DNA from 3 places in the Weissella sagaensis genome. Region 2 is predicted to be linked to each of the others. Evidence: predicted binding sites of a transcription regulator. Region 2 holds the regulator's gene; each other region holds the start of a gene.
The links. The regulator Rex, encoded in region 2, represses fermentation and respiration genes when NADH is low (regulators of the CRP and FNR family bind a similar motif). The targets are predictions, from matches to a motif close to TTGTGAANTANTTCACAA.
Positions count from the first base shown of each region.

Region 1 (3,297 bases), on a different contig from region 2:
TTTGACGAGCAATATCAATTGCTTGTGAAATAGTTGGGTCAGGGCTAACTGAACCATAAAATGATGTCTTAACTTGATCTTCACGTAATGCAAATTGATCTAAAATTTTATCAACGAATCCTAACTTTACCATACCGGGATCTGCAACAATAAATGCCCGATCAACATCTGGTAATTCTTGCAAATAAGTAATGGCGTTTGTCTCGTAATAAATATCCTTAGGCAATCGTACCCACTGTGGGCGATTACGACGACGAGCAACGGTTTTAATATTTAATAAATCGTACGTAGACAAATTATGCGACAATGAATTCTTCCCCCAAGTACCAGTTCCTAACGTTAGTGATGGTCGTAATGCATCGGTATAAATATCACCAACACCACCAATTGAGTCGGGTTGATTAACCAAAATTCTTGATGCTTCAACACGGTCTGCATATTCTTTTACAAATGGATCATCTTGCGCACCAATCTGAATTGCTGCATTATGTCCTGCCCCCTGGTAGTTTAATAATGCGCGTACAATTTCAACAGCTTCATCACGATCTTGTGCTTTATATATTGAGAGTAACGGACTTAGCTTTTCTGATGATAATGGCTCCCCAATGTGCTTTTTATCAAGTTCAAATAGCAAAACGTCCTTATCAACTGGCAACTTCAAACCAGCTTGTTCGGCAATCCAACGACCTGAACGACCAGCTACTGGTCCTGTGACACCATAGCCATCTGCTGATGGTTTAAAGACAAAATCAGAAATCTTTTGATAATCCTGCTTAGGCGTTAAGTATGCACCTTGTTCTTGTAATTTTTGCAACATCTCATCATAAATTGAAACATCAATGACAACCGAATTTTCTGAAGCACAAATCATACCATTATCAAAACGTTTCGACAATAACAAATCAGATACGGCTCGATCAACGTTAGCCGTTTTATCAATATAGACTGCACCATTTCCAGCACCAACCCCCATTGATGGATTACCAGAATGTAAGGCTGCATTGACCATCGAAGGTCCGCCAGTCGCTAAAATTGATGCAATCTTTGGGTTTTTAATCAATGTATTTGTTGCATCAATTGAAGGTGTTTCAATCCATTGAATAAAATGCTTCGGTGCCCCCGCTGCAACGGCTGCATCATAAACAATCTTAGCTGCATGTGATGATGATTTTTGTGCTTGTGGATGAAAAGCAAACACAATCACATTTCTTGTTTTTGCGGTTAACATTGACTTAAAAATTGCTGTTGAGGTTGGGTTAGTTGTTGGAACAATTCCAGCTAAAATGCCTAAAGGTGCTGCTAATTCAACTTTTCCGGCTATCTTGTCTTCCGAAATAACACCGACAGTTTTATCATTTTTAATAGCGTTATAAACAGATTCAGACGCAAAACGATTTTTAGTATCCTTATCTTCAATGACACCGCGTCCTGTTTCTTCATATGCTTCATGAGCAAGCAATAATGCATTTTCAGAACCAGCTAAGGCCATCGCTGCAACAATTTTATCAACTTGTTCTTGTGTATAGGTTGCAAATTTTTGTAAAGCGATTGCTGCTTGATCAACTAATTTATTAGTCATCTCTTCAGCAGCTGCATAATGTGCAGCTTTTTCATCAGGTGTTAGCACTTTTTTCTTTTTATTCATAGTAGTCATGATTTATACCTCTCAGATTGTTCTGATTTAATCGTATTGCTCATTACTGAACAATGTTAATTATAGCAAATATAAACTAAACGTCAACTATAAAACGTTATTAATTAGGCGTTTAAGCTTGATTTTGTTTTAGTTCACAAACTTTCATAAAATGGCTAAATTCGGTTTATTGTGAATTAATTAACAATAAAAACGCTTACATAATTTCCCAATCATTAAGCTTGTGAATATACAAAAAAACACTAAATTTCCATTTTTTGAAAACTTAGTGTTTTGTATTAATAATTGTTTACTATTTTTGTTTTACCCAGCAATACTGAACTAATCACAACTGACAATGAACTCAATGCCATGGCAACACCAGCAATTTCTGGACTTAATATAAACCCAAAACTATAAAATACACCAGCTGCTACTGGAATACCCAAGACATTGTAGACGAAGGCCCAAAACAAATTTAACTTAATCCGATTAAACGTCTTTTCGCTCAATGCCAATGCTGTGTTTACGTCTCGTAAATCATTTTTGACTAAGACAATCCCCCCTGCATCAATCGCAATATCCGTACCAGCACCCATGGCAATTCCTACATCAGCCGTCGTTAATGCTGGCGCATCATTGATCCCATCACCAACAAAAGCAACTGTATGATCTACCTGCAAAGCCTTAATTTGATCAGCTTTTTCAGCAGGGAGAACATTTGCGATAACTTCGTCGATACCAACCTCATTTGCGATGGCTCGCGCAACATGTTCATTATCACCAGTTAACATCACTGTGCGTAACCCGCGATCTTTTAATAAGGACATCGCTGTTTCAGAAGTTTCTTTAGGTGTATCTTGAATAGCAATCAACCCAATGATTTTTTGTTGCAAGCCAACTAATACGACTGTTTTTGCTTCATCTTGTAATTGTGCCATTTTACGCTTCAAATCATCGGTTACTTCAAAATCAGTTAACAAGCGTTCATTACCAACAAAAGCTCGCTGACCATCAACCAAGGCCTGTACGCCTTTACCAGATAAGGCCTCAAAATTTTCAACACTAGTTACTGCAAAATTTTGCCGCTCTGCTTCATCTAAAATTGCCAATGCTAACGGGTGCTCTGAGCCTGCTTCTAAACGAGCAGCTACCATTAATACTTGCTGATTTTCCCCAATAATATCAGTTACTTTAGGCTGACCAACTGTAATTGTCCCCGTCTTATCAAATACAACGGTATCAATATCATTTGCCCGCTCTAGAACTTCACCATCTTTAATTAAAATGCCCATTTTAGCGCCGCGTCCAGTACCCACCATTAACGCTGTTGGTGTCGCCAAACCAAGCGCACACGGGCAAGCGATTACAACAACAGACACTGCAAAAATCAATGAATTAGCAACATCATGACCGATGAAAACATACCAAATTAAAAAGGTTAACACTGCAACCACTAACACAATTGGAACAAAAACATCCGATACACGATCAGTTAATTGTTGAATTGGCGCTTGACTTGATTGGGCTTTTTTAACCAGCGTAACAATTTGCGCTAACATGGTGTCATTACCAACTTTTTTAGCCTTAAACACAAAGTTTCCCGACATATTCATCGTTGAACCAATAACATCATCACCAACGCGCTTACTTACTGGCATACT
Region 1 is NZ_BLKA01000001.1:305,260-308,556, forward strand. It holds gene adhE (bifunctional acetaldehyde-CoA/alcohol dehydrogenase) at 1-1,654, opposite strand, end outside; gene G7Y65_RS01590 (copper-translocating P-type ATPase) at 1,933-3,297, opposite strand, start outside.
Region 1: a site for Rex is predicted at 1,824-1,841, ahead of adhE (bifunctional acetaldehyde-CoA/alcohol dehydrogenase). Genes of this name have one in related genera too.

Region 2 (3,297 bases):
TGAAATTTTGGTTGGGACACCAGGTCGTGTTAGCGAACTCATTGGTAACGGTAAACTAAAGTTAAAGCGTTTACGAACGGTGATTCTTGATGAAGCTGATGAATTACTACGTGATGATACAGCAAATCAAATTGATCAAATCTGGGATACAATTGCAGACGAAGACGTACAAGTTGCTTTGTTTGGGGCAACAGAAGTTGATAAGACAAAAGCGAGTGGTCTTTTTGAACGAGATTTCTTACGCATTGATCAGCGACATGTAGAAATTCCAACAGCAATTAAGCATGAATTTTGGCCAACAGCACGTGATCAACGCCAAAAGCGTTTACGTCAGTTAGCAACGCAAAAACATTTCCAAGCAATGGTATTTTTTAATACGACAAAGCAACTAAAAATTACAGCTAGTTTCTTAGCCCATGAACATGTGGCAATGGCAACTTTGGTACGTGGTGATTCCAGTACAACACGTGCTAAATCGTTGGATAATTTTCGTAAGGGGACAGCAAAATTCTTATTAACGACTGATGTGGCTGCTCGTGGTTTGGATATTCCTGATTTACCAGCAGTTATTAATTTTGATTTGCCACGTGATGGTGAAACATATACACATCGTGCTGGTCGTACTGGCCGTATGGGTAAAGCAGGGTTAGTGATTTCATTTGGTAATGATCATGACCAGCGTGATTTAAAGAAATTAGTTGCTGTTGATATTAAAACAGTTACTGGTGTTAAAACGATCGTATCGCATAAAACGAAGGCATTAACTTCATCAGCAGATAAAGCACATAAGGGTTCTAAAACTAAAAATACAGTTAGTGATAAGGCTCGTAAAGTAGTTAACGATACAAAAAATAATGACGAACCAACTCAAAATACGCAGTCAAAAAAGACGGTTAAGAAGGCAGTTAATACGCAACCAACGGTATCACGACAAGATCGATTAGCCAAAGAAAAGCATGCAAAAAGAAAGCACCGTAAGAATAAGGGAAAGCTAAAACACTAGCCGATAGATATACCAATATTTAGAAACCGCTTACAAAATAACGCTTATTTGTGAATTATTAATTGTTATTTAGTTCACAAAAATTACTGCATATGTTATGATAATAGGTAGTATTGGTTTCACAATGTTATTTTTTGCTTGTGAAACTTGTTAAATTTTGAAAAAAGAGGTCGAACCAAATGGTTGAACATGATATTCCTAAAGCAACGGCAAAGCGATTGCCAATTTACTATCGTTATTTAAATTTGTTGCTTGATTCTGGGACTGTTCGCGTTTCATCAAACGAATTATCTGAAGCGGTAAAATTTGATGCTGCAACAATTCGACGTGATTTTTCTTATTTTGGCGCATTAGGTAAACGTGGGTATGGTTATGATGTTGAAGCTTTGATGAATTTCTTTGGTGAAATTTTAAATCAGGATACGTTGGCTTCAGTTGCATTAGTTGGTGTTGGAAATCTTGGACAAGCATTATTAAACTTTAACTTTCATCAAAGTTCTAATGCGCGTATCGCAGCAGCATTTGATGTTAAACCAGAAATTATAAATACCATTCAATCAGGTATTCCAGTTTATAGTTTAGCTGATTTAGAAAAACAAATTATGGACCAACGTATTGATGTTGCAATTGTAACAGTACCAGCAGATGTGGCACAAGATGTTGCTAATCGTTTAGCGAATGCTGGTATTCGTGGCATTTTAAATTTCACGCCATTACGTTTAGATGTACCTAATAGCGTTCGTGTACAAAACGTGGACTTAACAAACGAATTGCAAACGCTTTTGTATTTTATAAATAATTTTGGTGAGAAATAAACCAAAACTGTGACGTTGCATATACGCAGACTATCAATTATGTTAATAAACAGCGTTATAAAAAGGACACTAAGCTAACCATCTAAAAAATGGTTGCTTAGTGTCCTTTTTGTCTATAATTGTTAGTTAATCATTAACATAAATGAAGTCGGCTGCATGTTGGGTTACTTGTAACGTTGTATCATTTGATACTAGCACTAATGGCCCGTCAAATGGTAGACGTTCTTTAATTGTCCAAACTGTATTAAGTCCTAACTTAAGTGTCTCTGTATATTGCAAGAGTTCTAAGTCTTCAGTAAAACTATTAATTTTAACAGTTTCACCGTCACTAGCTTCACGTAATGAACGTAATGATTTAGGTGAGTAGTGGTGTTTGATGTCGGGGATAACGAGACCATGTGGGCTTAGGTTTGGGAAACCTAAATATTTATCGAGGGCATTAATGAATTGATCGTCAGCATCGTGATCTAGGTTATCGGCGTTTGAGTGTGCTTCAGAAATTGATAATCCAAGTTTAGTCGCACCAAAAGTTTCTATTAATCGGTGTGAACGAATTAAACGTAGGGCAGTTTCACGACCAGGTTTTGTTAGAGTAACACCATAATAAGGCACGACATTAACTTCACCGGCTTCTTGTAATTTTGCCAGCATATTTGATACGGATGAAGGTGTAACATTTAAGTGTTCAGCAATTTGGTTATTTGAAATTTTGGTTGATTCATCGCCGCCACTTAATTCCAATATAGTCTGTAGATACTGTGTTTTCGAAATGGATTCGGTCATAGTGTAAAAATTCCTCGTTTTGTATATTGATTAATAGGGTTAATTATACCATAAATCTCCAGTAATATTCTTTTCGAGTATGAATATTTTTATATGCTTGAAAAAACAAAAATGATTAGTTATGATAAAAATATAGAAGTTAATAGGTATAAGTTGTTGGTAAAATAAGTGGAGGTTAATCATGCCAGAAATTAAAACAAGTTATCATCATAAGTCAACAGGCTGTGCAAGCATTCATCATTTACTGAAGAATACACGAGATATTCCGGATCATATGGTTGAGCAATTAGTTAATTCATTAGAAAATACGTTAACATGTCAGCCTGAAATATTTGTTGGCCAAGTATATGACAGTTGTGTTTATCGGATTGGTTGTGGTGATATTTATACTGAAACCAAATTGGTATTTGCAACACCAGCTGTGCGTAATAAATTTGCAAGTTCATTTGAAGCGGCGTGTTGTCATGCTGGATTCACCGTGCATCGAAGTTACTAATAATAGGTTAAAAACTATTTCTAATTTCTATAATTAGTAATTTTGATGATTATCATGGGATAAATATTTTTTAAAACATATGAAAAAGCAGTAAATTTACCAAAAATAAATTGGTGAATTTACTGCTTTTCTAAACTAGGATACCTATAGCTATCCTAAATATTTTCGTATTAGATTTTTTTATGGAGCGTTTCAATTGT
Region 2 is NZ_BLKA01000005.1:63,923-67,219, forward strand. It holds gene G7Y65_RS06560 (DEAD/DEAH box helicase) at 1-1,003, shown strand, start outside; gene G7Y65_RS06565 (redox-sensing transcriptional repressor Rex) at 1,183-1,818, shown strand; gene G7Y65_RS06570 (metal-dependent transcriptional regulator) at 1,945-2,601, opposite strand; gene G7Y65_RS06575 (hypothetical protein) at 2,783-3,097, shown strand; gene G7Y65_RS06580 (folate family ECF transporter S component) at 3,268-3,297, opposite strand, start outside.

Region 3 (3,297 bases), on a different contig from region 2:
TTCATCGTGCGCAAACTAGCTGGGTTACCACGATCGCCCATTAGATAGGTAACTTGGTGAATTGATTCTGGGGAATGTGCCCAAAAATCAAATTGCATATTGACGTCACGTTTATGCGTTCGTGGGTCACGCTTTTGTGAGTGAATAAAGTCTGGAAACTTTAGTGGGTCATTAATAAAGAAGATAGGTGTATTGTTACCAACAATGTCGTAATTACCTTCTTCTGTATAAAATTTAATAGAAAAGCCGTGAACATCACGAATTGTGTCAGGATAACCAGATTCACCCGCAACTGAGGAGAAGCGAACAGCGAGAGGTGTTTCTTTGTTTTCCCCATTGAACAAATTTGCTTTGGTAAATTGACTCATATCATGGGTCAATTTAAAGACACCTTTGGCACCAGCCCCCTTAGCATGAACTACGCGTTCGGGTATACGTTCACGATCAAAATGTGCTAATTTTTCTAGCAATTGATAGTCTTGCATTAAGACAGGGCCACGTTGTCCAGCCGTTAAACTATGTTGATTATTGGCCCAAGGTTGTCCTGCTTGTGTTGATAACTTATCGTTCATTGTATTCCCCCATTTTTAATTTGTTGATTACACAGTATATAGATTTTGTTCATCTATATAAGTCATTATACTGTTAATTATGTATTATGCAAATTAGATAAATTTTATAATGCATATATTTTATATAAAAATACATGCTATAAGACTGTTTTAACTAATTGATTCGATTGCTTTTAATGGCTGAGGCTGATGGTGGTATCTAAAAGAATATATAAAAAGTAGCAAATCCACTTCATTGATTTGCTACTTTTATATTAGTCTATTGATATGGGTCTTATGATAGTTAGTAATAGATAAGTTAATGAGTGAAGTCAATTACCATGCGGCCAATAATTTGATTATTTTTCATTTCATCAATGATATCATTAATTTCAGATAATGATCGCGTTTTAACAATTGGCTTGACGTTATGTTCAGCACCAAATTGGAAAGCTTCGGCCAGGTCTTGGCGAGTTCCTACTAATGAGCCAGCGACTTTAATGCCATCAAGAACGGTTTTAGAGATGTTTAATCCCATGTCTCCTTTAGGTAAGGCGATAGCGACTAAGGTACCATCAGGACGTAAGGCATTAACGGCTGTCGTAAACGATTCAGAATTGACAGCAGTAATCAGTGCACTATGAACGCCACCAACTTTATCTTGGAGAATTTTTGAAGCATCTTCCTTTTTTGAATTAATGGTTAAATCGGCACCTAATATTTTGGTGGCAACTAATTTTTCGTCATCAATGTCAACAGCTGCAACGTGGGCACCAAAAACATGATGGGCATATTGAACGGCTAGATTACCTAGTCCACCAGCACCAACAATTTCTACCCATTGGCCAGGTTGTACATGACCAGTTTTTAGCCCTTTATAAACTGTAACACCAGCACAGGTGAGTGAGGTTGCTTCAATGGGATCAAGACCTGCGGGGACTTTAACGGCATAAGAAGCAGGAACAATGCATTCTTCAGCCATTGCACCATCAACAGTAAATCCTGAATTTTCAACATTACGACATAATGTTTCACGGCCTGTTGTACAATATTCGCAGTGACCACAACCACGATAAAACCAAGCAATGGAAACGCGATCACCAATGGCAAGATTATCGGCACCGTCAGCTAATTGAATGACTTTACCGACGCCTTCATGACCAATAATACGACCAGGTACTTTACCAAAATCACCTGCAGCGACATGTAAGTCTGTGTGACATAAGCCACAATATTCCATTTTAATGAGTGCTTCACCATATTTTAATTCTCGTAATGTGACTTCTTTAATGTCGACATATCCGTCACAATTATCTCTGACAACTGCTGCTTTCATAATGTTTATCCCCCTGAAAATGTACGTTATTAAAAACAACTAAAGTATAACAAAAACTTGTTTATAGATAAAGTGAAAAAGTTCACAATATTTAAAGAGATATGAAATAAATATCTAATTACGTCAAAAATGGTAATATTATCTTAATTAATAAGGTAGTAGGGGATAAATATGGCAAGTATTCAAGATATTGCAACATTAGCTGGTGTTTCAAAAGCAACAGTTTCCAGAATATTAAATCAAGATCCGAGTTTTTCGGTATCAGATGGTACGCGTAATCGCGTTTGGCAAATCGCGAATCAATTACATTATAAATTAGCGAATGTTGCTAACCGCAATCATCAAGACAAATTACACTTAGCAATTGTGACAGCTTTAACAGCACAAGAAGAATTAGCAGACCCTTATTTTCAAGAAATATTAGCTGGTATCAATGAGCAAGCAACCCTGTGGGGCATGAAAATTGCAGATAGTATTAGACTTCCTGCAAATAATAATGTTGATTGGCAAAATTTGGCGGTTTATGGTGCAGTTATCGTTGTGGGCGTGCTAACCAATGATGTGTTGGCAAAAATTTATCAATATAATAAAAGTGTTGTGATTATTGATGATAATCGTATTTTTGATAATTATGATGTTATTCAAAATGATTTTGGTCGCCAAACAAAACGATTATTAGATTTACTTTTTGCTAAAGGTCATCGGCAAATTACCTTTATTGGTGGTGAAAAAAAGCTAGTTGGAGAGCAACGAATTGAAAAAAGTGAATTATTGGATGTACGTCATCAAGCCTATTTAGATTGGATGACGTTACATCAATTAGAAGCATACAAAGATACCTATATTACCAATTGGACATCCGAAGACGCGATGCAGGTGACGAAAAAAATCTTGCAACAAGCAGAGCGCCCAACGGCAATTTTTGCAAGTAATGATTTACAAGCAATTGGTATTTATCGTGTCATTCAAGAAATGACTTATAAAATACCAGATGATATTGCAGTCGTAAGTTTTGACGGCATCGAAATGTCTGAATATTTGTATCCGTCATTAACAACAGTGCGACCAGCAACTAAAGAAATGGGGAAGGAAGCCATTAACTTAGCGCGTGAAAAATTAGTTGGTGATCGTGAATCTGCAATTCAATTAACTATTAATTCAAAATTAATAATACGAGAGAGTATGTAAATAAAAAAACATTTGTTTATCATTTTAAAAGCCTAAGATAGGATAATTCCTGTCTTAGGCTTTTTTTAAAATAAGTTGATTTTTAAAAAGAAAGCGGTTACAATCTAGGTATTGATTAGTAAACAAGTAAACAAAACTGAAATTACTTGTTTATGTGCACTGTTTTAATAAATCTTAGGGGAAGTATTATGGAAAAAGTTAACGATCTGGCTAAACAAAGTC
Region 3 is NZ_BLKA01000003.1:48,432-51,728, reverse strand. It holds gene G7Y65_RS04295 (catalase) at 1-572, opposite strand, end outside; gene adhP (alcohol dehydrogenase AdhP) at 871-1,887, opposite strand; gene G7Y65_RS04285 (LacI family DNA-binding transcriptional regulator) at 2,059-3,075, shown strand; gene G7Y65_RS04280 (sugar MFS transporter) at 3,264-3,297, shown strand, end outside.
Region 3: a site for Rex is predicted at 1,958-1,975, ahead of adhP (alcohol dehydrogenase AdhP). Genes of this name have one in related genera too.